DNA from 2 places in the Pantoea sp. At-9b genome. Region 1 is predicted to be linked to the other one. Evidence: predicted binding sites of a transcription regulator. Region 1 holds the regulator's gene; the other holds the start of a gene.

Evidence for each region. Region 1 encodes ArgR, which controls arginine synthesis, uptake and breakdown. Its sites were predicted from a motif close to ANTGAATAAAAATACANT; they were not measured.
Region 2: argF (ornithine carbamoyltransferase) is a predicted target of ArgR. The motif match lies at 9,586-9,603, and genes of this name have one in related genera.

The regions. Positions count from the first base shown of each region.
Region 1 is NC_014837.1:3,907,505-3,919,938, reverse strand. Features, by position in the region: gene aaeA (p-hydroxybenzoic acid efflux pump subunit AaeA) at 1-694, shown strand, start outside; gene aaeB (p-hydroxybenzoic acid efflux pump subunit AaeB) at 704-2,656, shown strand; gene PAT9B_RS18005 (hypothetical protein) at 2,842-3,111, shown strand; gene yhcN (peroxide/acid stress response protein YhcN) at 3,169-3,432, opposite strand; gene PAT9B_RS17995 (YdgH/BhsA/McbA-like domain containing protein) at 3,536-3,808, opposite strand; gene yhcN (peroxide/acid stress response protein YhcN) at 3,898-4,161, opposite strand; gene argR (transcriptional regulator ArgR) at 4,653-5,123, opposite strand; gene mdh (malate dehydrogenase) at 5,552-6,487, shown strand; gene mscM (miniconductance mechanosensitive channel MscM) at 6,523-9,858, opposite strand; gene asd (archaetidylserine decarboxylase) at 9,873-10,769, opposite strand; gene rsgA (small ribosomal subunit biogenesis GTPase RsgA) at 10,920-11,969, opposite strand; gene orn (oligoribonuclease) at 12,072-12,434, shown strand, end outside.
Region 2 is NC_014837.1:608,662-621,095, forward strand. Features, by position in the region: gene PAT9B_RS02685 (permease) at 1-967, shown strand, start outside; partial or broken gene nrdG (anaerobic ribonucleoside-triphosphate reductase-activating protein) at 962-1,426, opposite strand; gene nrdD (anaerobic ribonucleoside-triphosphate reductase) at 1,423-3,561, opposite strand; gene PAT9B_RS02700 (beta-N-acetylhexosaminidase) at 3,831-6,215, shown strand; gene ridA (2-iminobutanoate/2-iminopropanoate deaminase) at 6,429-6,815, opposite strand; gene pyrI (aspartate carbamoyltransferase regulatory subunit) at 6,896-7,360, opposite strand; gene pyrB (aspartate carbamoyltransferase) at 7,374-8,309, opposite strand; gene argF (ornithine carbamoyltransferase) at 8,554-9,561, opposite strand; gene rraB (ribonuclease E inhibitor RraB) at 9,726-10,145, shown strand; gene PAT9B_RS02730 (tRNA-(ms[2]io[6]A)-hydroxylase) at 10,203-10,964, shown strand; gene PAT9B_RS02735 (GNAT family N-acetyltransferase) at 11,080-11,583, opposite strand; gene PAT9B_RS02740 (valine--tRNA ligase) at 11,652-12,434, opposite strand, start outside.

The DNA of each region.
Region 1 (12,434 bases):
CCGTCCGCGTTACCAGAAGGCTCTGGATGAAGCGCAGGCCGATGTCGAGTACTATCAGGCGGTCGCCAACGAAAAACGTCGTGAAGCGGCGCGCCGTAATCAGCTTGGCACCAGCGCGATGTCGCGTGAAGCCATCGACCAGGCCAACAACGACCTGACCACCACCGAGCATCAATTGGCGAAAGCCATTGCGACGCGCGATCTGGCGGCCATCGACCTGGATCGTACCACCATTAAGGCACCGTCTGACGGCTGGGTGACGAACCTCAACGTCTATCAGGGCGAGTTCATTACCCGTGGCTCCGTCGCCGTGGCGCTGGTACAGCAACATACGTTCTACGTACTGGCCTACATGGAAGAAACCAAGCTGGATGGCGTGCGCCCGGGCTTCCGTGCGGAAATCACCCCGCTGGGTAGCAATACCGTATTGCGCGGCACCGTCGACAGCATTGCGGCTGGCGTTACCGACAGCAGCAGCACCAATGACAGCAAAGGCATGGCCACGGTTGATTCCAATCTGGAGTGGGTACGTCTGGCACAGCGTGTACCGGTGCGTATTCATCTCGACGATCAGCCTGGCAACCGCTTCCCGGCAGGCACCACCGCTACCGTGGTGATTACCGGCGAGAAAGATCGTGAGACGCAAGCCTCACCGATGAGCAAACTGTTTAATCGCCTGCGTGAGTTTGGTTAAGAGGGCGATATGATTGAGTTTCTGCGTTTCCCGGTGAAGCTGACGTTTGCGCTGGTAGCGGCGCTGATCATCGGCTTCCACTTCAATCTGGAAACGCCGCGCTGGGCGGTGATGACCGCCGGGATTGTGGCGGGTGGCACCGCCTTTGTCGCCGGAGGAGATCCCTACTCCGGCGCGCTGCGCTATCGCGGCATTCTGCGTATTATCGGCACCTTCATTGGCTGTATTGCGGCGCTGACCATTATGATCGCCACCGTGCGCGCCCCGGTGGTGATGTTGCTGTTGTGCTGCCTGTGGGCCGGTCTTTGTGTCTGGCTCTCCTCGCTGATCAAAGTCGAAAACTCCTATGCGCTGGGGCTGGCGGGTTACACTGCGCTGATTATCGTCGTCACCGCCGATGCCAGTGGCGGGCTGACGCTGGCACCGCAGTTTGCGGTTGAGCGTTGTAGCGAAATCGTGCTGGGTATTCTGTGTGCCATTCTGGCGGATATGATTTTCTCGCCCCGTTCGATTAAAAAAGTGATCGATCAGGAAGTGGATTCACTGCTGGTAGCGCATTACAAGCTGCTGCAACTCTGTGTGGCGCACGGCGATAAAGACGAAGTCGACAAAGCCTGGAGCGCGCTGGTGCGTCGCACCACGGCGCTGAACACCATGCGCAGTCAGTTGATGATGGAATCATCGCGCTGGAAAAACAGCAGCCGCCGTTTGCAGATGCTGAACACCCTGTCGTTAACATTGATTACTCAGGCGGCTGAAACCTTCCTGATTCAGAATTCCCGTCCGGACTACATTCCGCCGCAGTATCGCCTGCTGATCGAGAAAGAGGTCAAAAGCGTTGATGACGTGCACAAGCGCATGAAAATTATGCGCCGGGTGATTGGCGTCAGCAGCAAAACCACGCCGCTGACGTTAGCGAGCTGGGTTGGGGCGGCCACGGAATACTTGTTGTTGATTAATGGTGTCAGGAGCAACAGCCGCATCACCACGCTGGAAGAGGGGATTCTGCAACGTGAAGTGGTGATTCAGGCGCGTTCTGCCGAAACTCACCATGCCATGATTAATGGCGTGCGTACCTTTGCCGCGACAGCGATTGGCTCGCTTTTCTGGCTGTACACCGGCTGGACCTCTGGCAGTGGCTGTATGGTCATGCTGGCGGTCATCACCGCGCTGGCGATGCGTACCCCGAATCCGTTGATGATGGCGAAAGATTTCCTCTACGGTATGACGGTGGCGGTGCCACTGGGTGCGCTCTACTTTATCTACGTTCTGCCTTCGACCCAGCAAAGCATGCTATTGCTGTGCATCGCCATTGGCCTGCTGGGCTTTATTGGTGGCATCTTTGTACAACGCCGACAGTTGGGAACGCTGGGGGCGTTGATCGGCACCATCAACGTGTTGGTGCTGGATAACCCAATGAAGTTCGAGTTCAACGTGTTTCTCGACAACGTATTGGGTCAGGTGATTGGGTGTTTTGTGGCGATGATGGTGATTTTGCTGATTCGTGATAAATCAAAAGCCCGTACCGGTCGTAAGCTGCTGAATCGCTTTATGTATGCCGCAGTGGCAGCGATGACCACCAATCAGGCGCGCCGTCGTGAGAACCATTTGCCCGCGCTATATCAGCAGCTGTTTATGCTGCTCAATCTGTTCCCCGGTGATATCAATAAATACCGTATCGCGCTGACACTGATCATCGGCCATCAACGCTTACGTAATGCAGAGGTGCCGATCAATGCGGATCTCTCGGCGTATCACCGCCAGCTGCGATCCACCGCTGACCAGGTGATCTCGACGCGGAGTGATGATAAGCGGCGTGTCTATTTTGAGCAGTTGTTACGTGAGCTGGATGTCTATCAGGAGAAACTCCAGCACTACGCGGCCCCCGTCAGTGTGACGGAGCCGGTGAAGCGTCTTGCCACGATGCTGAGTAAGTACCAGAACACCTTGATTCAAATCTAAAACGAGCCACCGTTTGCGACGGTGGCTCACTCGCACCAAACCCACCGGTAATGCCATCTATACTTTCCTGACGGGATGCAAACTGTCAGGGGAAGAGGACATCCACTTCTCCCGCAGCAACACAATCATTTCAACGCAGGCTACCCGGTCTAATGGGCAGTGGTACAGAAAAGAGAGTCGTCATGATGAGAATCGAACGTTTTGATTTCGATGAAATCGTCGATCAGGCGCACTTCTTCCGCCAGTTTAGCGACCGTTTTGCGCTGGCGGATCTGGCGATTACTGATTTGGATGATCTCTGGCAAGTGGTGACCGGCGATCAACTGCCGTTGCCGCTGGAGATTGAGTTTATTCACTTAGGATCAGGACAGAAACGTCGCTATGGGGCGTTGATTTTGCTGTTTGATGAGGCAGAAGAGGAGCTGGATGGTCAGCTCCGCTTTAATGTGAAGTGACGTAAAAAGGGCCCCGGCGAGCGGGGCCAAAGGGTTCGTCAAGCAGTTGACGAGGAATTACTTATACAGTTCAGCAGTGATGTGATAGTTGTCGCCGGTACGGGCTTCAATCACTTTATAGGCGCTGGCACCCTGTTCATCGGCTTTCTGTGACAGCTGAGCACGATAATCCATTGGTGCACCGGCAGTACCACTGATGGTTACTGTCCCCGCAGGCTGCATATTCTGAGCCTGTTCCGCAGTGACCAGCTGTGCCGCAGAGGCACCAAAGGTCAACAGTGAGAGCAGGCTAGCGGTTGCGATGGTTGCTTTGATTTTCATTCGTGGTCTCCTCATTACAATCAACAACCTGCGGTAATAAGTGGGTAGCGGGTCGTCGATGCATATCCAGGCGTCGCTCGGACGCCGGATAATCATTTATCGATTATTTGTACAGTTCAGCAGTGACGTGGTAGGTGTCATTCTGATTGTTTTCAATGATGCGGTAGTGGCTGGCACCCTGAGCATCGGCTTTCGCTGACAGCTCCTGACGGATGTTGTTCTGGTCGCCATCACGGCCGCTGACGCTGATGGTTTGGTTCAGCGGTTGCAGATTCATGGTGTCTGCCTGTTCATTGGTAATCAGGCTGGCAGCGCTGGCACCGAAAGAAAGAACGGAAGCCAGGCTCAGAACTGCGATAGATAATTTAGTTTTCATGATTCACTCTCCTGAATTTGGGTGGACAACCTGAGCGCAATCGCATCTCAAATGGGTTGTCATTCACATTGCGTCTTGTTTCGGCGAACTTATTTATAAAGTTCAGCAGTCGCGTGATAGGTGTTGTCATTACGCGCTTCGATTACGCGGTAAGCTTTAGCACCTTGCTGATCTGCTTTTTCGCTCAATTGCTGATGGATATCCATCGGTGAACCAGCCGTGCCGCTGACACTGATGGTGCCGGCCGGTTGCAGATTCATGGCCTGATCGGCGTTGATAGAATCTGCGGCGAAAGCGCCAAATGACAGGGCAGATAGAATGCTCAGGGTTGCGATAGTAGTTTTAACTTTCATGATTATTTCCTCGTCGTCTGTTTTTTCTCTTTTTGTTTGGTGTGATTTGCATCACGAAAAGAAGTATAGATCTAATCACCCATGAAATTAATATTCTGCTAATAATGTTTGGTTGTTATTCTTTGTCCTTATGACAACTTTTAATAACTGAGTGTTATAAAAACCGCCTGGTTTCTGCCCAATGCCTGTTAATTACATGTAAAAACAATGGGCTATGTCATTTTATCTTTCTGTGCGAAATATGGCGGTTGATCCCGCTGGCTGGTGCGCCGTGAGTGGCTTATATGGCTGAGCTTGGTATGTAAAGCAGTGTAAAATAGCGCGAAAGGTTAAGCAGGATAAAAGGTCCTACCAATTGTTACAGAGCGTGAGAACCACGAGGAATATGCTTAATACATTGTTTCTGGTGGATTTTAGCTTAAGCGAGGCGACGAGAAGAGAAGATGTGCGAGTTGTTACCGGCAGGTAATCTGCCGGTAGCAAGCAGGGTTTTATAGCTCTTGTTCGAATAACATCAGCACAGCGTCATGCAGCTGCTTAACGGTGAACGCGCGCGCGGGGGTAATAAAGATGGTGTCATCACCTGCGATCGTGCCGAGGATACCTTCGGCTTTGCCCAGTGAATCCAGCAGGCGGGCGATGAGCTGTGCGGCACCCGGGCTGGTATGAATCACCACCAGAGCATCGTTGTAGTCGATATCCAGCACCAGATTCTTCAGCGGGCTGGTGGTGGTCGGCACACCCAGCTCAGCTGGCAGGCAGTAAACCATCTCCATTTTCGCATTGCGCGTGCGTACCGCACCAAACTTGGTAAGCATACGAGAAACTTTTGACTGATTGATGTTCTCGAAGCCGTCTTCCTGTAACGCCTGCACAATTTCGCCCTGAGAGCTGAATTTCTCTTCTTTCAGGAGGGCTTTGAACGCCTTAACCAGGTCGTCTTGCTTAGATGGGTTTCGCATAGGTTACCAATAAAAAGAGGGATGCGTAGGGCAATAGGCCCATGCAGATAAATTATTATGCATTTAAATGAATTTTTATGCAATAAACAGGTGAGTATTTCGCCAGGGATGTTTGCGAGGGCGGCGATCATAACAGAGATTTACCGCTACGCCAAAATCGCGGTATGGCGCGCAAAAGCGAAGGTTGCAATGTTGTTATATTATTGAAGTGGTAACAACAAAATGATTGATCATTGCCGACCCTGTCTTCTGGCTGCGACCTATGATCATTCAGGCGACTTCTGAAGTGTGGATGTCTCGGGAGCCGTATTGCGGCGTCAGTGTTAGTAGCGCGACGGGTATTGTCGCTATCGCCTGAGAAGTTGATTAAACTCGTAACCCGATGGAAATCCGGCAGATCTCTGCCCCACCTTAATAAGGAGTCCAGGATGAAAGTTGCCGTTCTCGGTGCCGCTGGTGGTATTGGCCAGGCGCTAGCACTGTTGCTCAAGACCCAATTACCCGCAGGTTCAGCCCTTTCGCTATATGACATCGCCCCGGTTACACCGGGTGTGGCTGTGGATCTCAGCCACATTCCTACTGCCGTAAAAGTTGAGGGTTTTAGTGGTGAAGATGCCACGCCCGCGCTGAAGGGAGCCGATGTGGTGCTGATTTCCGCCGGAGTGGCACGTAAACCCGGCATGGACCGCGCCGATCTCTTTAACGTTAACGCCGGTATTGTGCGTAACCTGATTGAGCAGGTGGCAAGTACTGCGCCCAAGGCCCTGATTGGCGTGATCACCAACCCGGTTAACACCACGGTGGCGATTGCGGCGGAAGTGCTGAAGAAAGCCGGGGTGTATGACAAAAATCGCCTGTTTGGGGTCACCACGCTGGATATTATTCGCGGCAACACCTTTGTTGCGGCGTTAAAAGGTAAGCAACCGGGCGAGATTGAGGTGCCGGTAGTCGGGGGGCATTCTGGCGTCACCATTCTGCCGCTGTTGTCGCAGGTTAAAGGCGTGAGTTTCAGTGAGCAGGAAGTTGTGGATCTCACCAAACGTATCCAAAACGCGGGTACTGAAGTGGTAGAAGCAAAAGCCGGTGGCGGCTCAGCAACGTTGTCGATGGGGCAGGCCGCGGCCCGCTTCGGTCTGTCGCTGGTACGCGCCTTACAGGGCGATGCTAACGTGGTGGAATGTGCTTATGTGGAGGGCGATGGTGAATACGCACGCTTCTTCTCACAGCCTCTGCTGCTGGGGAAAACCGGGATCATCGAACGCCGTCCTATCGGGACGCTTAGCCCCTTTGAGCAGCAGGCGTTAACCGGCATGCTGGACACGCTGAAAAAAGATATCGCCCAGGGCGAAGAGTTTGTGAAATAAACCGACCAGGTGCGCATCCACTGCGCACCTCATTTTTATAACCCACCCGACTTATAATTACGTGCCGCAGGTGCGCCATTGCTGGCCGGGCTTTTCTTGCCCACGGTTTCCATACGTACCTGGAAGGGCGGGAAAGGCATTTCGATGCCGTGCTCGGCGAAGCCATGCAAAATCAGCTGATGCAGTTCATGACGCAGCGGCATGCGGTGTCCCATCTCGGCAGCATACACACGCAGTTCAAACAGCTGGATACCTTGTTGCAGATCGACGAGGAACACATCCGGGGCGGGCATATCCAGTACATAAGTACAACGCTCAGCCGCTTGTTTCAGGATCAGGGTGACTTCATCGCTATTGACCCCAGCCGGTGCCGGAATGGTCAATACCACACGCGTTACCGAATCAGACAGCGACCAGTTAACAAATTGCTCGGTAATAAAGGCCTTATTCGGCACGATAATCTCTTTGCGATCCCAGTCGGTAATGGTGGTCGCGCGGGTGTTGATGCGGGTGATACTGCCGGTGAGATCGCGGATGGTAACGGTATCGCCGATACGAATCGGTTTTTCAAACAGGATAATCAGGCCGGAAATAAAGTTGGCAAAAATCTCCTGTAAGCCAAAGCCTAAACCGACACCGAGTGCGGCGACCAGCCATTGCAGCTTCGCCCATTCAATGCCAATCATTGAGAAGCCAATCAGTCCGCCAATCAGCATCAGGATATATTTGGTCAGCGTGGTGATGGCATAACCGGTGCCAGGCGTCAGACTCAGGTGCTGCAACAGCGCCAGCTCGAGGAGCGCAGGCATGTTCCGCACCAGTTGGGTGGTAATAATCAATACCAGAACGGCGATCAGAATCGATCCGAGGGTAATCGGCTGAATGCTCTCCACCCCCTGTACCGTGGTACTGACATCCCACAGACGAATATTTTCGAGGAAACCAAACGCCGAGTGTATCTCTGACCACAGCACAATCACTGACACCAGGGCGATCAGCGTCAGTATCGAACGTACCAGCCGCAATGACTGGGCGCTGATAGCGTCAAGATCGATGACCGGTTCATCTGCTTCCACCCCTTCGTTGCTGCCGGCGGCTTGTTCTTTGTCTTCTTCACTGCGCGCGCGGTTGGCCAGCATATCGGCACGGCGCTGACGGGCGCGATCAAAGGCAATACGCCGACGTTGGATTAGCATCCAGCGCCGAACAATATGGTAAATCACCAGCAGGAAGAACCAGATCCCGACCGAGGTTTCCAGACGCGCCAGCAACGCCTGCGCTGTTGCCAGATAGCCGATGCAGGATGCGAACGCCGCGACCAGGGGAATGGCGATCATCAGGTTCCACAGAATACGGTTGATAAAATTATCACCGTTGCCTTCTTTATCCAGATACAGCGGAATACCGGCGCGTTTCAGGCTGACCGTCACGATGCTCAGTGCCCCGCAAATCAGGATGAAACACAACCTGCCGAGCGTTGATGAGAACTCACGGTCTTCCAGGTTAGCGAAAGCGATGAGCAGCATGATCAGCGGTACAATCAGGCCAACGGTCAGCGAGTAATAACGCATTGCACGCGCCACGCGTGCCTGGGGCCAACGGAAGTGCACCACAAACAGGCCATTCGGACGGGCAAAGGAGGCGCTGATCATAAACGCCCACAGCAGCGGCAGCGTGGCGGTAATACCATCGCCAATCGCCACGGCAATCGGGTAGGGCCAGGCTTCCTGCAAACCGTAGCCGAGGGCGGCCCATAACACCGGAATCGGTACAGCCACCAGAATCGACCAGAACACCGTGCGCAGCGTCAGACCGAAGTGATCCTGTGTCACCTTGCCGACCTTGCTGGCAGCCCGGGCGAGAAACGCATGGTAGTGACGGCGTGAACTGATGCTGAAGCCAACCAGCAACACGGCACCCAAAATCGGTAACACTGTTTCTTTACTGGTAAACATCATCGCCAGGGCTTTGCCCAACTGACCCAGTGTGTCGAGCGACAGCAGACGCGCCAGCGCCTGTGCGGTATCCATCGGGAAACTCAGGTCAACCGTACTGACATCAGCGGTCCAGAACAGATAACGATGGGTGGCATCGCGCACTTCCGTAAGTGCATCCTGCAACTGGGTGTTGGAAACTTTAAGTTTGGTAATTTCCAGAATCAGCGTATCGCAGCCGGAAATTAATGAGTTGAGCAGCTCGCGCTGGGTTTTCAACTGGGCTTCCAGAATGCGGCTCTGTTCACTGGTGAACGGCGTGCCATCATCCTGTTTCTCTTTGCGCAATTCCTGCTGACGCTCAAGTAAATCCTCATAACGCAGCCGTTGGACGCGCAGCTGAGCCATTTCGTTATCAATCTGCTGCGATTTAGGCATATCAGGCAAACGAGCCACTTGGGCGCGTAGCGCTTCACCCAGCAGATTCGATGCACCGAGCCACTGCGATTGCTCGCGCAGGGTGCTCAGCGCCTGACGGACCTGTAAAGTTTGATTGGTGGCCAGGCGTTGCTGTGAAGCGACCAAATCCATGCGTTGTGCTTGCTGGTTAAGGTCAGCAGACAATTCACGGTTGACGCGGAATTGTTCGCTAATGGCGCTGGGCAGATCGCCGCTGTTTTCCGCCAGTTGCTCGGTACGTTCCAGAGCTTGTTCAGCTTCACGCTGGCGCTGATTATTCAGTTGATTGCGCAGCGCTTGCAGATAATTGTCCAGTTGCGTGGCCTGGCGCTGATGCACCTCGGCACGCATCCGTGCCAATTCCTGGCGGTTATTGGCGGACAGCTGCGCCAGTTCCAGTTCATCAACGCGCGCTTTGTTGGCGGCGTTTTCCGCCTGACGTGCGTAAATCTGCGCCTGTTCCTGGGGCGTAGTAGCGGTTGACGCGCCCTGTACCCGACGATCGCTCTCCGTCATGGCCCGGCGCGCTTCGGTTTGTTGCTGCGGTAACTGTGACAGCGAATCGCTGATCTCACGCGCCCGATCTTGTTCCTGCTGTGCCTGACGCCCCTCTTCCAGCAGCTGACTGCTGACCTGCAAAATTTCCTGATCCAGCTCGGTGCTGCTCATATTATTGCGCACCGTTTTGCTGCTATCACTGGTCATGCTGGCGAGTTGCTGGCGTAGCTCGCGCGCCAGACGTGGGAAGTCGTCAATCACCTGCTGATACTGCTTTGCCCGTTCCAGCGAATCATCACGTTCAGCGAGGAAATTCAGTGCCGTTTCCAGCGTCTGGATTTGCTCAGTTTGGGCAGGGGAGCTTTTCGCAGATTTGACGGCGTCCAGCTCCTGTTTCAGGTCACTGGCTTGTGGCACGGTGGCCGCGAAAACAGGGCTGCTGAGCCACAGGCTCAGCAGCAGGATCAGAAAGGCACGCACAGGGAGTTGTCCTGTTAGTCGGCGAGTGGGGTGGCTGCACCCTGCTGCGGCAGAGCAATGGCCAGTGGCTGGCCGAGACGGGTTTTGCTCTCCGCTTCCAGGCTTTCAGCCAGTTTGACGCGCTTAGGTGCAAACAGGTTGATCACGGTGGAACCCAGCTTGAAGCGTCCCATTTCCTGGCCCTTCAGCAGCACCACAGCGCCATCATGATCGGCTGCCGGATAGCGCCAGCGCTTAATCACCCCTTCACGCGGCGGGGTGATGGTTCCGGCCCAAACGGTTTCGATACTACCAACAATAGTCGCACCGACCAGAATCTGCACCATCGGACCATGATCGGTATCGAACACACAAATCACGCGCTCGTTACGCGCAAACAGGTTGGGGATGTTGCGCGCGGTCAGCGGATTGACGGAGTAGAGATCGCCCGGCACGTAGATCATTTCGCGCAGGATACCGTTACACGGCATATGCACCCGGTGATAATCACGCGGCGCGAGGTAGGTGGTGACAAACTCACCGTCCTGGAACTGCTCCGCCAACGTATCATCGCCTGCCAGCAAAGCCTGCAAGCTGTAGTAGTGGCCTTTGGCCTGAAAGATCTGATCCCCTTCAATACGACCTAACTGACTGATAGCACCATCGGCAGGCAGAGCCAGCAGGGTGGCATCGGGGTCGATCGGGCGCGCGCCCTCTTTTAACGGACGGACGAAGAAGTCATTAAAGGTGCGATAGCTGGCGGTGTCTGGTTTGCTGGCTTCCGCCATGTCCACTTTGTAGTACCAGACAAAAATATCGATGACCGCTTTGGTCAGCCAGCCACCACGACGACTGGCACCCCAACCGGCAAGTTCGGTCAGTCCTTTCTTAGGCAGAATATGATTCAGGCCGAGCTTAAAACGATCAAACACCTTAGCCTCCTGGCTTTATTACACATCGTTTATACAAAAGGGGGCGGATTGTAGCAGCGCCCCGGTCAGTTGGCGAATGTGCCGTTATATACCTGTCATACTTCGAGTTACCGCGCGTTGACTGCGCTCGAAAGATGTTGGGTATACCCGTTAATCTTCGCTGGCGGAAAAGTTTTTACGCGTTTTTACCTGCGCCATGCTTTCCAGAATTCGGTGGTAGTTATCGAAGCGGGATACGTCGATGGTGCCGTTGTCTACCGCTTCACGAATGGCGCAGCCGGGATCGTTGCCGTGTTTACAGTCGCGAAACTTACAATCACCCAGAAACTCACGGAATTCGACAAATCCACGGGTGATTTGTTCCGGCTCCAGATGCCACAAACCAAATTCGCGTACCCCCGGGGAATCAATCACATCGCCACCATGCGGGAAATGGTACAGGCGTGCCGCGGTGGTGGTGTGCTGGCCGAGTCCGGAGACATCCGACACATCGTTAGTCAGGATCTCATCACCTGCAACATCGAGGCCCAGCAGGGCATTCAGCAGGCTGGATTTGCCGACACCGGACTGTCCGGCAAAAATGCTGATGCGCCCGGTCAAGGCGGCTTCCAGTTCGTCGAGGCCATTTTTGGCGCGGCTGGACACCATCAGCACGCGGTAACCAATGTGACGGTAAATCTCCATCTGTTCGTCAACAAAGGCGCGTGCGTCGTCATCCAGCAGATCGGTTTTGTTCAACACCAGCAGCGGCTCGATCCCCAGGGTTTCACTGGCGACCAGATAACGATCGATAATATTGAGTGACAACTCGGGCAGGATCGCCGACACGATAATGATCTGATCGATATTGGCGGCGATCGGTTTCACGCCGTCGTAGAAGTCGGGGCGCGTCAAGACGCTGGTGCGATCGTATACCGCCTCGACGATCCCTTTGCCGCCGTTCTCATTGGCTGCGCGCCACACAACGCGATCGCCGGTCACCAGCGAGCGAATGGTGCGGCGGATATTGCAGCGATGCACCTCGCCGCTGCTGTCTTCAACGTCTGCGTGCATGCCGAAGCGGCTGATCACCACGCCATCGGTAGGCTCCCCAAACAGGCTATCATCCGGTTCCGGTTTCTCGTTCCGTTGCTTCAGACGACGCTCGTGGTTGGCGCTTACGCGACGTTGTTGACCCTTCGACAGTTTATTTTTGCTCACGCATCCTCTCATGCTTTCGCCAGGCTTCGCCCCGCTGGGCAAAACGTCTATGATACACCTTAATTTAGTGTAATGACGACTTTGGCAACGGGCGGAAAATGCATGACAGCTGGAAATGAAAACAATCTGATTTGGATCGACCTCGAAATGACCGGGCTGGATCCAGAGCGCGATCGCATCATTGAGATCGCCACGCTGGTGACGGATGCCAATCTGAATATCCTGGCGGAAGGGCCGGTGATGGCGGTGCATCAATCTGATGCGCAGCTGGCGCTGATGGATGACTGGAATGTGCGTACCCATACCAATAGCGGTCTGGTGGATCGTGTGAAGGCCAGTCAGTTTGACGATCACGCCGCTGAACTGGCGACCATCGAATTTCTCAAACAGTGGGTGCCTGCCAATACCTCGCCGATTTGTGGCAACAGCATCGGCCAGGATCGTCGCTTTCTGTTCAAATACATG
Region 2 (12,434 bases), 1.1 Mb from region 1:
GGTGATTATTGGCCTGTGGTACGTCAAATGGCAGCCTTATTACGGCAAAGCCTTTACCGCGGCAGAGACTCACTCTATCGGCAAATCAATTCTCGCTAACGCGGATGCCTCTCCCTGGCGCGCCGCGCTGGATTACGCGATGGTTTATTTCCTGGCGGTGTGGAAAGCGGCGGTACTCGGCGTGCTGTTGGGATCGCTGGTGCAGGTGTTGATCCCTCGCAGTTGGCTGCTGCGTCTGATGGGCAAAAACCGCTTTGGTTCAGCGCTGATCGGTACCGGATTGGGATTGCCTGGCATGATGTGCAGCTGCTGTGCGGCCCCGGTGGCTGCCGGGCTGCGTCAGTCGCAGGTCTCCAGCGGTGCGGCGATGGCATTCTGGCTGGCTAATCCGGTGCTTAATCCGGCCACCCTGATTTTTATGGGGTTTGTGTTGGGCTGGCAGTTTGCGGCGATCCGTCTGGTGGCGGGGATCATCATGGTGTTGGGCATTGCCTGGCTGGTGCAACGCAGTGTGCCGCAAAAAGTCGGTGCCCTTGAGGCCCGGGCGTCAGCTCCTCCGGAAGAACCCTTCCTCCAGCGTTGGCTGCGGGTGCTGTGGCGGCTGTTCTGGAACACCATCCCGTTGTATGTGGTGGCGGTATTGCTGCTTGGCGCAGCGCGCGTCTGGCTGTTCCCGCACGCCGATGGCGCAGTGGGCAATACCGTGTTTTGGGTGGTGGTGATGGCGGTGGCGGGATGCCTGTTTGTCATCCCGACTGCCGCAGAGATACCGATTGTTCAGACCATGATGTTGGCGGGGATGGGCATCGCGCCTGCGCTGGCCTTGCTGCTGACGTTGCCTGCGGTCAGCGTCCCCTCGTTACTGATGCTGCACCGGGCATTCCCGGCGCGCGCGCTGTGGATAGCCCTGCTGGGTGTCGCTGGCAGCGGGGTACTGCTCGGTGTGATCGCCCTGTGGCTGGCGTAAGTACCAGATGTTCTGATTGCGGCTGCCGCGCCACAGCAGCCGCGCATCTTTTTCCGCTTCGATAAAACGCCCATCAATTAACACGTCGATTTCGGCAATGACCTCCCGCTGCGCAGCGCTCAGCTCGGCTAACTGGTAGCCGGTCCACAGCCAGATATCCTTATCCGGGCATTCACGGCGCACCCGTTTCACCAGACGGCGTATATGTGGCACGTTATGGGGATGTAGCGGATCGCCGCCGCTGAGCGACAATCCCTGACGCGGAATACGCCGATCCTGGAGATCGGCGATCAGCTGTTCTTCCATCTCCAGCGTGAAAGGCACTCCGGAATCCAGCCGCCAGGTGCTTTGGTTGTAGCAGCCCCGACACTGATGTTCGCAACCGGCGACAAACAACGTGCAGCGCGTACCAGGTCCGTTAACGATATCGACGTCATAATAACGATGGATATGCATCATCCCAGTTGCCCCGTATCCAGATGTTTCACCCGGCGTTGCACCTCTTCCTGCTTACCGGCGTTAAACGGGCGCGCATCCGGGCTACCGAGATAACCACATACGCGTCGCGTTACCGATACGCGCGCCGGATCGTGATTGCCGCAGCAGGGGCAGGTAAAGCCTTTGCTGGTGCAACTGAACTCGCCACTAAAGCCGCATTCGTAGCATTCATCAATCGGCGTGTTGGTACCGTAGTAGGGCACGCGGTCATAGCTGTAATCCCAGACATCTTCCAACGCCTTGAGGTTGTGCTGGATATTGGGGTACTCGCCGTAACAGATAAAACCGCCGTTGGCGATCGGGGGGTAAGGGGCTTCAAAGTCGATTTTGTCATACGGATTGACCTTCTTCTCGACGTCGAGATGGAAGCTGTTGGTGTAATAGCCTTTGTCGGTGACACCGGGCACCACGCCAAACTCGGCGGCATCAAGGCGGCAAAAACGGTCACACAGATTTTCGCTCGGCGTGCTGTAAAGGCTAAAGCCATAGCCGGTTTCCGCTTTCCAGGCATCAACGGCCTCGCGCAGATGGGTGATGATTGCCACCCCTTTGGCGCGCAGATAATCGGCATCATACGGATGCACTTCGTTACCGCTCAATGCATTGAGGGTTTCATGCAGACCGATATAGCCGAGGGAAATGGAGGCGCGGCCATTGCGGAAAATTGGCCCGATATCGTCATCGGCTTTCAGGCGCACGCCGCAGGCACCTTCCATATACAGAATGGGCGCGACGCGTGCTTTGGTTTTTTCCAGCCGCGCGATGCGGGTCATCAGCGCGCGTTTTGCCAGCGCCAGGCGCTCATCCAGCAGCGTCCAGAAGCGCGCTTCCTCTCCCTCGGCTTCCAGGGCAATGCGTGGCAGGTTGAGGCTGATCACGCCGAGGTTGTTGCGTCCTTCGTGGATTTGTTTGCCATTCTCTTCATAGACGCCCAGGAAGCTGCGACAGCCCATCGGCGTCTTAAACGACCCCGTGACTTTCACCACCTGGTCATAATTGAGGATGTCGGGGTACATGCGCTTGCTGGCACACTCCAGCGCCAGTTGCTTGATGTCATAGTTGAGATCGCCAGCGCGGCGATTGATGCCTTCGCGGATGGCAAACACCAGTTTCGGGAACACTGCGGTTTTGTGATTTTTGCCCAGCCCGGCAATCCGGTTGCGCAGAATTGATTGCTGAATCAGTCGCGCTGCCCAGTCAGTGCCGAGGCCAAAACCAAAGGTGACAAACGGCGTTTGCCCATTGGCGGTATGCAGTGTATTGACTTCATATTCCAGCGACTGAAAAGCGTCGTAGCACTCTTTTTCGGTACGTGCGCGAGCATAAGCCTCAGCATCGGCGATCTGCCATTCAAGTGCTACCGCACGATGTTTTTCCAGGCTCAGGGTGACAAACGGGGCCAGCACTTCATCGATGCGATTAATGGTGGTGCCACCGTAAATATGGCTGGCGACCTGGGCAATGATCTGCGCCGTGACGGCGGTAGCGGTAGCGATCGACCTGGGTGGCTCGATCTCGGCGTTACCCATTTTGAAGCCATTGGTGAGCATGCCGCGCAAATCAATCAGCATGCAGTTGAACATCGGGAAGAAGGGCGAATAATCGAGATCGTGGTAGTGGATCTCACCGCGCTCGTGCGCCAGCACCACCTCGCGCGGCAGGATCTGTTGTTGCGCGTAATGTTTGGCGACGATCCCTGCCAGTAAATCACGCTGGGTGGGGATCACTTTGCTGTCTTTGTTGGCGTTCTCATTCAGCAGGGCGGCGTTGGTTTGTTCAACCAGGCCACGAATAGCGTGATGCAGTTTCCCGCGCTGTTCGCGCGCCAGATCGCGATCGTGACGGTATTCAATATAGGCGCGCGCCAGTTGCGGCCATGGACCGCTCATCAGCGTCTCTTCTACCGCACATTGAATATCGCGGATATCCACCTCGTGGCGTGCAACCAGCTGCTGTTCAACCTCTGCCGCAACCTGGGCGCACCAGGTGATATCGTTCACCTGCACCGCACGGGCCGCAGCCTGTACGGCACTGGCGATGCGCTGTGCATCAAACGGCACTTTGCAGCCATCACGCTTAATCACTACCGTTGCCATTTACCCTCCATGAAACTACATGTTGTGATTTTTACGAAGTGTAATCGCCATATATGGTGTTTGCGTTGGGTTTAATTGCAGGATTTTTGATATGGCGCAAAGAAGCGATAAGGAAGTTTGAAAGGCGCGCAATCGGCAACGCTGACTAAACTGAAAAAGTTTTAACCCAGCCATAGTTCCGAACTTCGCAACTTGATTTGCGACGCGAAACAGGTTTAATGAGCCTTTTGCTCGATTTGGTCCGTCAATATTTCACAAGGATGCCCTCCATGCCTCTGCAACGAACGCTGCTTGCCGGTTGTTTATCCCTGAGTTTTTCTGCTGGCGCGACCCCGGCGGGGGATCTGCCGTTGATGCCCTGGCCGCAACAGGTTGAGCTGCCCCACAGCGGAGGGGCTTACCCACTGACGCCGCAACTGACGCTACAGATATCGGGTGACCACCTGGAGGGGGCAGAGACGCGCTGGTTGCGGCGCATCGCGCGACAAACCGGCTGGCCGCTGTTGTCAGCGGGGGCGTCGGATGAAAAGGCGACGATCCGGGTGCAAATCAAGCAGGCGGTTAATCCCCTACCGCAGCCGGACAGCGACGAAAGCTACCATCTGGAGGTGAACAGCGATGGGGTGTTGCTCCAGGCGCAGACACGCTTCGGTGCCATGCGCGGCATGGAGACCCTGCTGCAATTGATTGAGAACAGTGAAAGCGGCACGGTGATCCCCTATGTCAGCATTCATGACCAGCCCCGCTTCGCCTGGCGTGGCTTGCTGATCGACTCCGCACGCCATTTTATGCCGGTGGAAACCCTCAAACGCCAGATTGATGGTATCGCAGCGGCCCGTATGAACGTCTTTCACTGGCATCTGACGGATGACCAGGGCTGGCGTTTTGCCTCCAGCCATTACCCGCAGTTGCAGGACAAAGCCAGCGATGGCCGCTACTACACGCAGCAGCAGATGCGTGAGGTCGTGCAATATGCCACGCAGCGCGGTATCCGCGTCATCCCAGAAATCGATCTGCCTGGCCATGCCTCGGCGATCGCCGTGGCGATGCCGGAGCTGATCAGCGCTCCGGGGCCTTACCAGATGGAGCGAGGCTGGGGGGTATTTAAGCCGTTGCTCGATCCCAGCAATGAACAGGTCTTTACCTTTATCGATACGCTGGTGGGGGAAGTGGCAGCGATCTTCCCGGATCCCTATCTGCATATTGGCGGTGATGAGGTCGATCCTTCACAATGGAATGACTCACCGAAAATTCAACAGTTTATGCGCGATCATGGCCTAAAGGATGCCCATGCGTTGCAGGCTTGGTTTAATCAGCGGGTGGAAAAGATTCTTGAAGCGCATCAGCGCCGCATGGTGGGCTGGGACGAAATTTATCATCCCGATCTACCGCGCAGCATTCTTATCCAGTCGTGGCAGGGGCAGGATGCGCTGGGCGAGGTGGTGAAAAACGACTATCGCGGCATTCTCTCCACCGGTTTCTATCTCGACCAGCCACAGCCTGCGGCTTACCACTATCGAAATGAGCCTTTCCCGCAGGGGCTGAACGGACAGGATCAGGTGCAGGCAGATGAGCAGGCGCAGAGCTGGGAATTTACCCTGCCACGGCTAAAAGGCAGCGCGGTGAAGGGCAGTTTCACCCTGATTGAGGGGAAAGAGGGCTGGCGCGGTTTTATCGACTTTAACGGTAAAGCGCGCCGTCTGGTGAACCAGGTTAACTGGTTATCTTCCGGGCAGGTGACGTTCCGGGTCGATACCTGGATGGGTGAAGTGCAGCCCGTAGTGACGCTGACGGACAACAAACTGACCGGATATATGTTGGTGGGCAATGTGCGTTATCCCACCAGCGGCAGCCGTCTGGCACAAACACCGGCTGGCGTAGCGCCTTCGTTGCCCAGTCCGCAGCAGCTGAGCAACAACCTGCAAGGGGGTGAAGCGGCGCTGTGGGCGGAAAACGTCAACAGCCTGATTATCGATACCAAACTGTGGCCACGTGCCTTTGTGGTGGCAGAGCGCTTGTGGTCTGCTGCCGACGTGAATGACAGCGACAATATGTATCAGCGGCTCAACGCTATCGATCGCTGGAGTACCGTCTCGGTTGGGCTGCAACAGCATCAGCAGGCGGAGGTACAGATGATGCGTCTGGCGAACAGTACCGACATCACCCCGCTGCGTGTGCTGAGCGAGGTGCTGGAACCGGCGCAGTATTACACGCGTCAGCATCTGAAATTCCAGGCGGGTCACTACAATTATTTCGAACCGCTTAACCGTCTGGCCGACGTCCTGCCCGCTGAGAGTGAAGCGGTGCGTTTGCTGGATAAGCAGGTGGATGCGTTGATCGCCAATCGTGGCAACCGCCAGGCGGCCAATGCGATTCGTCAGCAATTACAACGTTGGCTGAGTAATAGCGATCGGGTGATGCCGCTGACGCTGCACAACTATCAGCTGCATGCGCTACAACCGCAGGTGCAGCAGGTGGCGGAGCTGAGCCGTATGGGACTGGAGTTGGTGGCGACACTGGAACGGAATCAGGCGTATGGTGCCGGTGACGTCGCGCAGATGCAGGCGAAACTGGATGCTGCCGCCCAGGTGCAGGATGAGACGGTGCTGGCGTTAGTACGCCCGCTGGAGAAACTGCTGCGATCGTTTAAGTAGGTGTTCGCTGTACCCTCACCCCAGCCCTCTCCCGCAAGACGGGAGAGGGAGAGGGAGAGGTGCAATATGCTCGATCTGTGTACTCTCACGCGAGGCGGGAGATTCACTCGATCTGTCCCCTCTCCGGCGAAGCGGGAGATTCACTCGATCTGTCCCCTCTCCCGCTTGCGGGAGAGGGTTAGGGTGAGGGTGAGGGCTAAAGCAGGCAAAGAATCAACGACGAACCGCAATCGCCTCGATCTCAATTTTCACATCTTTCGGCAGGCGTGCCACTTCAACACAAGAGCGGGCCGGGAAGCTGGCATGGTGCTCGGTGAAGAATGCTTCATAGGTGGCGTTCACGGTTGCGAAATCATTCAGGTCTTTGACAAACACCGTGGTTTTCACAATGTCGCCCACTTTCAGGCCCGCAGCTTCAACAATCGCCTTCACGTTTTCCAGTGACTGACGCGCCTGGGCAGACACATCGTCAGCTACTGCGCCGGTCTGCGGATCAACCGGGATCTGACCGGAGGTAATGATCATGCTGCCGAGATCAACGCCCTGTACGTAGGGACCAATCGCTGCCGGTGCTTTTTCGGTACTGATTTCGCGAGACATTGTTTCTCCTTAAGAAAGTGTGCCGCCAGCGCTCGCCAGCGTCATGAAATATCGCCCCATTATAGGGGCGATGCCGACGATTACCAGTGGCCGAGCACCACGTGGTGCGCAAACTCTTTCTCGCAATATTTGCACTTCAGATGCACTTCATTATCGCGTTTTTTTACCGCAAAACTGGAGAACACCGGCTCGCTGCGGCTGATGCAGTTGCCGTTCGGGCAGGTCAGTACGCGTTCGATGCGATCCGGCAACGTCGGAGCGATCTTCGCCACCACTTCGTATTCGTCGATGCGGTTGACCGTGGCATGGGGGGCATACACCGCCAATTGGTTGATCTGATCATCGGTGAGAAAGGTGTTCTCGATCTTGATCAGATCTTTACGTCCCATTTCGCCAGACGGCAGATTCAGGCCAATGGTGATGCGCTGATCGGTTTCAGTCAGGCGAAACAGCGACAGTAATTTAAAGCCTACCTGGGCCGGGATATGGTCAATCACCGTGCCGCGTTTAATGGCTTCAACCTGCAATTTGTTATCGTGTGTCATGCTGTTTTCCTCCTTACAGAGCCAGATCGCGATTCAGGACCAGTGCCAGCAAGGCCTGGCGGGCGAAGATGCCATTACCGGCCTGCTGGAAATACCAGGCATGCGGTGTGCTGTCGACATCGGTAGTGATCTCATCAATACGCGGCAGCGGGTGCAGCACCTTCATATTGTCGCGCGCACCGACCAGGTCGCTGGCACGCAGAATAAACTGTGCTTTGACGTTGGCGTATTCTGACGGGTCGAGACGCTCTTTCTGTACACGCGTCATGTACAGGATATCCAGCTCAGGCATCACCTCTTCGATGCTGTCATGGCGCGACCAGTGGATGTTTTTCTCATCCAGCATATCGGTGATGTATGACGGCATCGCCAGGGCATCAGGGGCGATGAAAAAGAAGCGATTGCCGTCGAATTTCGCCAGCGCCTGGGTCAGGGAGTGCACGGTACGGCCATATTTCAGGTCGCCGACCATCGCCACGTTCAGGTTATCCAGACGGCTCTGGGTTTCGCGAATGGTGAACAGATCCAGCAGGGTCTGCGTCGGGTGCTGGTTGGCACCGTCTCCGGCGTTGAGAATCGGCACGCCGCCAGAAAATTCGGTGGCGAGGCGCGCGGCACCCTCCTGCGGATGGCGCATCACAATCGCATCGACATAGGTGCCAATCACCGAAATGGTATCGGCGAGGGTTTCACCTTTCTTGCCAAGCGAGGTGTTGCTCCCGTCGGCAAAACCTACCACTGAGGCACCGAGACGATGCATGGCGGTTTCAAACGACAGACGGGTACGCGTTGAGGCTTCAAAGAAGCAGCTGGCGATGACGTTGTGTTTCAGCAACTCCGGCTGCGGATGCGCCTTGAGCTGCGCAGCGGTATGCAGTACCAGCTCAAGCTCGTCGCGGCTGAGATCGTTAATTGAAATAATGTGCTTACGATATAGCGGGTTGGCCATAGCTCTCTCCTCTGCGCTGCCGGATGACGGACAAAAAAAAGCCCCTGCTTAAGGGGCTTGATTTGCGATCGATTGATGACGGAAAGAAACAGGTGCGCCGCCAGCTTTCTGGCGTAATTGAGCGTCAAATTGTGCGCTGCGCTGTTGCATGCTTCCTCCCGGCAAATTGTGGCGCATTATACGCATTCACTGATTTGCATCAAGCAGAAATCGCACGCGAGGTAATCGTTTGCTGTGGCCTGAATTACGGTTGGCCGAGCGTAGCCACCATGACCGCTTTAATGGTGTGCATGCGGTTTTCTGCCTGGTCAAACACAATGCTGTGTGTCGATTCAAACACTTCATTACTGACTTCCATGCCGTCGCTCAGACCATACTGCTCGGCCATCTGACGTCCCAGCGTGGTTTGATCATCATGAAACGCAGGCAGGCAGTGCAGGAACTTCACCTGCGGATTGCCGGTCAGCGCCAGCATCGCGCTGTTCACCTGGTAAGGACGCAGCAGCGCGATACGATCGGACCACACGGATTTGTCTTCTCCCATCGAGACCCACACGTCAGTGTAGATGAAATCCGCACCCTGTACGCCAGCAGCAATATCTTCGGTCAACGTAATTTTGCCGCCGGTTTTCTGTGCTGCGATCTGGCATTGCTCCACCAGTTGTTCTTCTGGCCAGCAGCCTTTCGGGGCCACCAGACGCAGATCCAGCCCGACCATCGCCGCCGCTTCCAGCATGCTGTTACCCATGTTATTGCGGGCATCGCCAACATACACCAGCGTCATTTCGTTCAGGGATTTTTGCGGCAGATGTTCCTGCATGGTCAGCAGGTCGGCCAGCAACTGGGTGGGATGGAATTCGGTGGTCAGACCGTTCCACACCGGCACACCGGCATGCTCCGCCAGGGTTTCCACCAGCGCCTGACCATAGCCGCGATATTGAATACCGTCATACATGCGTCCCAGCACGCGTGCGGTGTCCTTCATCGATTCTTTATGGCCGATCTGGCTGCCACTTGGGCCGAGGTAAGTGACGTTAGCACCTTGATCATAAGCGGCAACTTCGAAAGAGCAACGGGTACGGGTCGAGTCTTTTTCGAAGATGAGCGCGATGTTTTTACCTTTCAGGTACTGCGTTTCGCTGGCGTTTTTCTTTGCGTGTTTTAATTCACCGGCCAATCTTAACAGGTAATCAATTTCTGCTGGGGTGAAGTCCAGCAATCTCAGGAAATGGCGTTGGTTCAGCTGACTCATACAGCGCTCCATGTGGGCATCATAAATGAATTAAAATTCAATCTAACCGTATGAATATGCATTTTCAACCCCGGCGTTAAGAAACTTTCTGTTTTGAGTAGTGGCGCGCGAGGCAGTGTGGGAAAATAATTGCATTCATTGCCGAACATTTTGAGGACATCCCTATGGCATACGAAGCATTGCTGGAAGAACAACGCGAAGAGACGCGGTTGATCATTGATGAGTTACTGGAAGATGGCAGCGATCCGGATGCGCTGTACACCATTGAGCATCATCTCTCCTGCAACAATTTTGACTCGCTGGAAAAAGCGGCGGTGGATGCCTTCAAGCTGGGCTATGAAGTCACCGAACCGGAAGAGTTGGAACTGGAAGATGGCAGCACGGTGATGTGTGTCGATATCCTGAGCGAAGCCGCGCTGAAACCCGAGCTGATTGATGCTCAGGTGGAGCAACTGGTCAATCTGGCGGGTAAATACAACGTTGATTACGACGGCTGGGGCACCTACTTCGAAGACCCGGACGCGGAAGACGAAGATGACGACGGCGACTTCATCGATGATGAAGACGACGGTGTGCGTCACTAAGCATGAACGGGCGGCCATGTTGCTGCCCGTATTTTTTTCCCGCAGATAAAGACATTCATGAATTACGCCCCGCTATTAGCACCTATCCATCAGTTTCTGCATTGCCGGACACCACAGGCGTGGATCGATGAGGCGCGCAAGCCAGAAAACCTGACGCTGCTGCTGACCGATCATATGGTTTGTGAGTTGAAAGCGGCGCAAACCGCCGTCTGGCTGATTCGTAAATATGTGGCCGATAAGCCGAGTGGGGATGCCATCCTCGCGTGGTTGCAACCCTATGAAGATTTTATTTTTGGTGAAGATCATGACAGCAACTTCATCAACGCCCATAAAAATCTGACCAAAAGCATCATCGTGCGTAACGAACTGCCGTGGGCGGATGAGCTGGTGGAAAAGATGGTGCTGCTGATAAAAGAAGAGCTGCATCATTTTTATCAGGTTTGGGAAATCATGCAGGCACGCGGCCTGCCGTATCGCAAAATCACCGCCAGCCGTTACGCCAAAGGGCTGCTGCGTGAGGTCACCACCCATGAGCCGGATACGCTGGTGGATAAGCTGATTTGCGGTGCTTACATCGAAGCGCGTTCCTGTGAACGTTTTGCCAGCCTGGCACCGTATCTGGATGAGCAACTGGAGAAGTTTTACATCTCGCTGCTGCGTTCAGAAGCACGCCATTATCAGGATTACCTGACGCTGGCGGCACAGATTTCACCGAAGGACATTGCGCCACGCGTGCGGGCGATTGGTGAGGCAGAAGGGCGCTTAATCAGCGAGCCGGATAGCGAGTTGCGCTTTCACAGTGGCGTGCCGGTGTTTTAATGGAGTGCGCGCTGTTGCCCTCACCCTAACCCTCTCCCGCAAGCGGGAGAGGGAAATTACAGGGTGCGCGCTGTTGCCCTCACCCTAACCCTCTCCCGCAAGCGGGGGAGGGAAATTATAAGGTACGCAGCATGCGCACTTCACAATCCACATGCCCGGTGCAGCCCATCGCGGTATCAATCAGCGTGAAGCCCAGCGACTCATACAGCTTAATGGCGCGGGTCAGGCTGGCAGTGGTTTCCAGATAACAACGGCGGAAACCCTGCTGGCGCGCATACTCCATCGCGCGGAGTGCCAGATCACGTGCCAGGCCGAAGCCGCGTGCTTCTGGCAGAAAGTACATCTTCTGCAATTCACAAATATCGGGTGCACTGCACGCCAGAGGCGCGACGCCGCCACCGCCCAGCACGTTGCCCTGATGCTCGACAATCCAGTAGGCGCTGTTCGCCTCGCTGTACAATTCAAACAGTCGGTCCAGATTGGGATCGGACACGGTATAGCCTTTGTCAGCAGTCAGACCGAATTCGGCAGAAACATCACGAATTACCCGAGCAATCAGCGGATTATCGGCTGCGGTAATTGGACGAACCTGAAGATTCAGCGGGGTGACAGTGGTCATGAGCATCTCATCCGATAGAAAAAAGCCGGGCAGTGCCCGGCTTCGGTTAAGCAGTTGGCCTGAAACGATTACAATGCCGCAATCACGCCCTGCTGTTCAATCAGTTTTGCTTTTGATTGTTCCAGTTCCGCTGCACGCTCGCGCTCTTTCGCTACTACCGCTTCCGGTGCGCGGGCAACAAAGCCTTCGTTCGCCAGCTTAGTCTGGATCTTCTCGATCTCGACATCCAGCTTGGTCAGCTCTTTCGCCAGACGGTCCAGCTCCGCTTCCTTGTTCACCAGGTCCGCCATCGGGATCAGCAGTTCAGCACCTTCAACGATCTTGGTCACCGATACCGGGCCTTTCACGCCCGCAGGCAGAATGGTCAGGCTTTCCAGGCGAGCCAGACGCGACAGGAAGTTGCGGTTCTCTTCCACGCGACGCAGTGCCGCAGGGGAACAATCGCGCAGCAGGACATCCAGCGGCTTGCTCAGGGCGATGTTCATCTCGGCGCGGATATTACGTACCGCGACAATCGCCTGCTTCATCCACTCGATATCCGCTTTCGCTTCCGCATCTTCTTTCGCCGCATCGTACTGCGGGAACGGTTGCAGCATGATGGTGTCGTCACTGATATTTTTCAGTACTTTGACACGCTGCCAGATGGTCTCGGTGATAAACGGAATGATCGGGTGCGCCAGACGCAGCAGCGCTTCCAGCACCGTCACCAGCGTATTACGCGTGCCGCGCAGCTCCGCTTCGCTGCCGTTGTTCATCACCGGCTTGGTCAGCTCCAGATACCAGTCGCAGAACTGGTTCCAGGTGAAGTCGTACAGCAGGTTCGCGGCGATATCGAAACGATAGCTATCCAG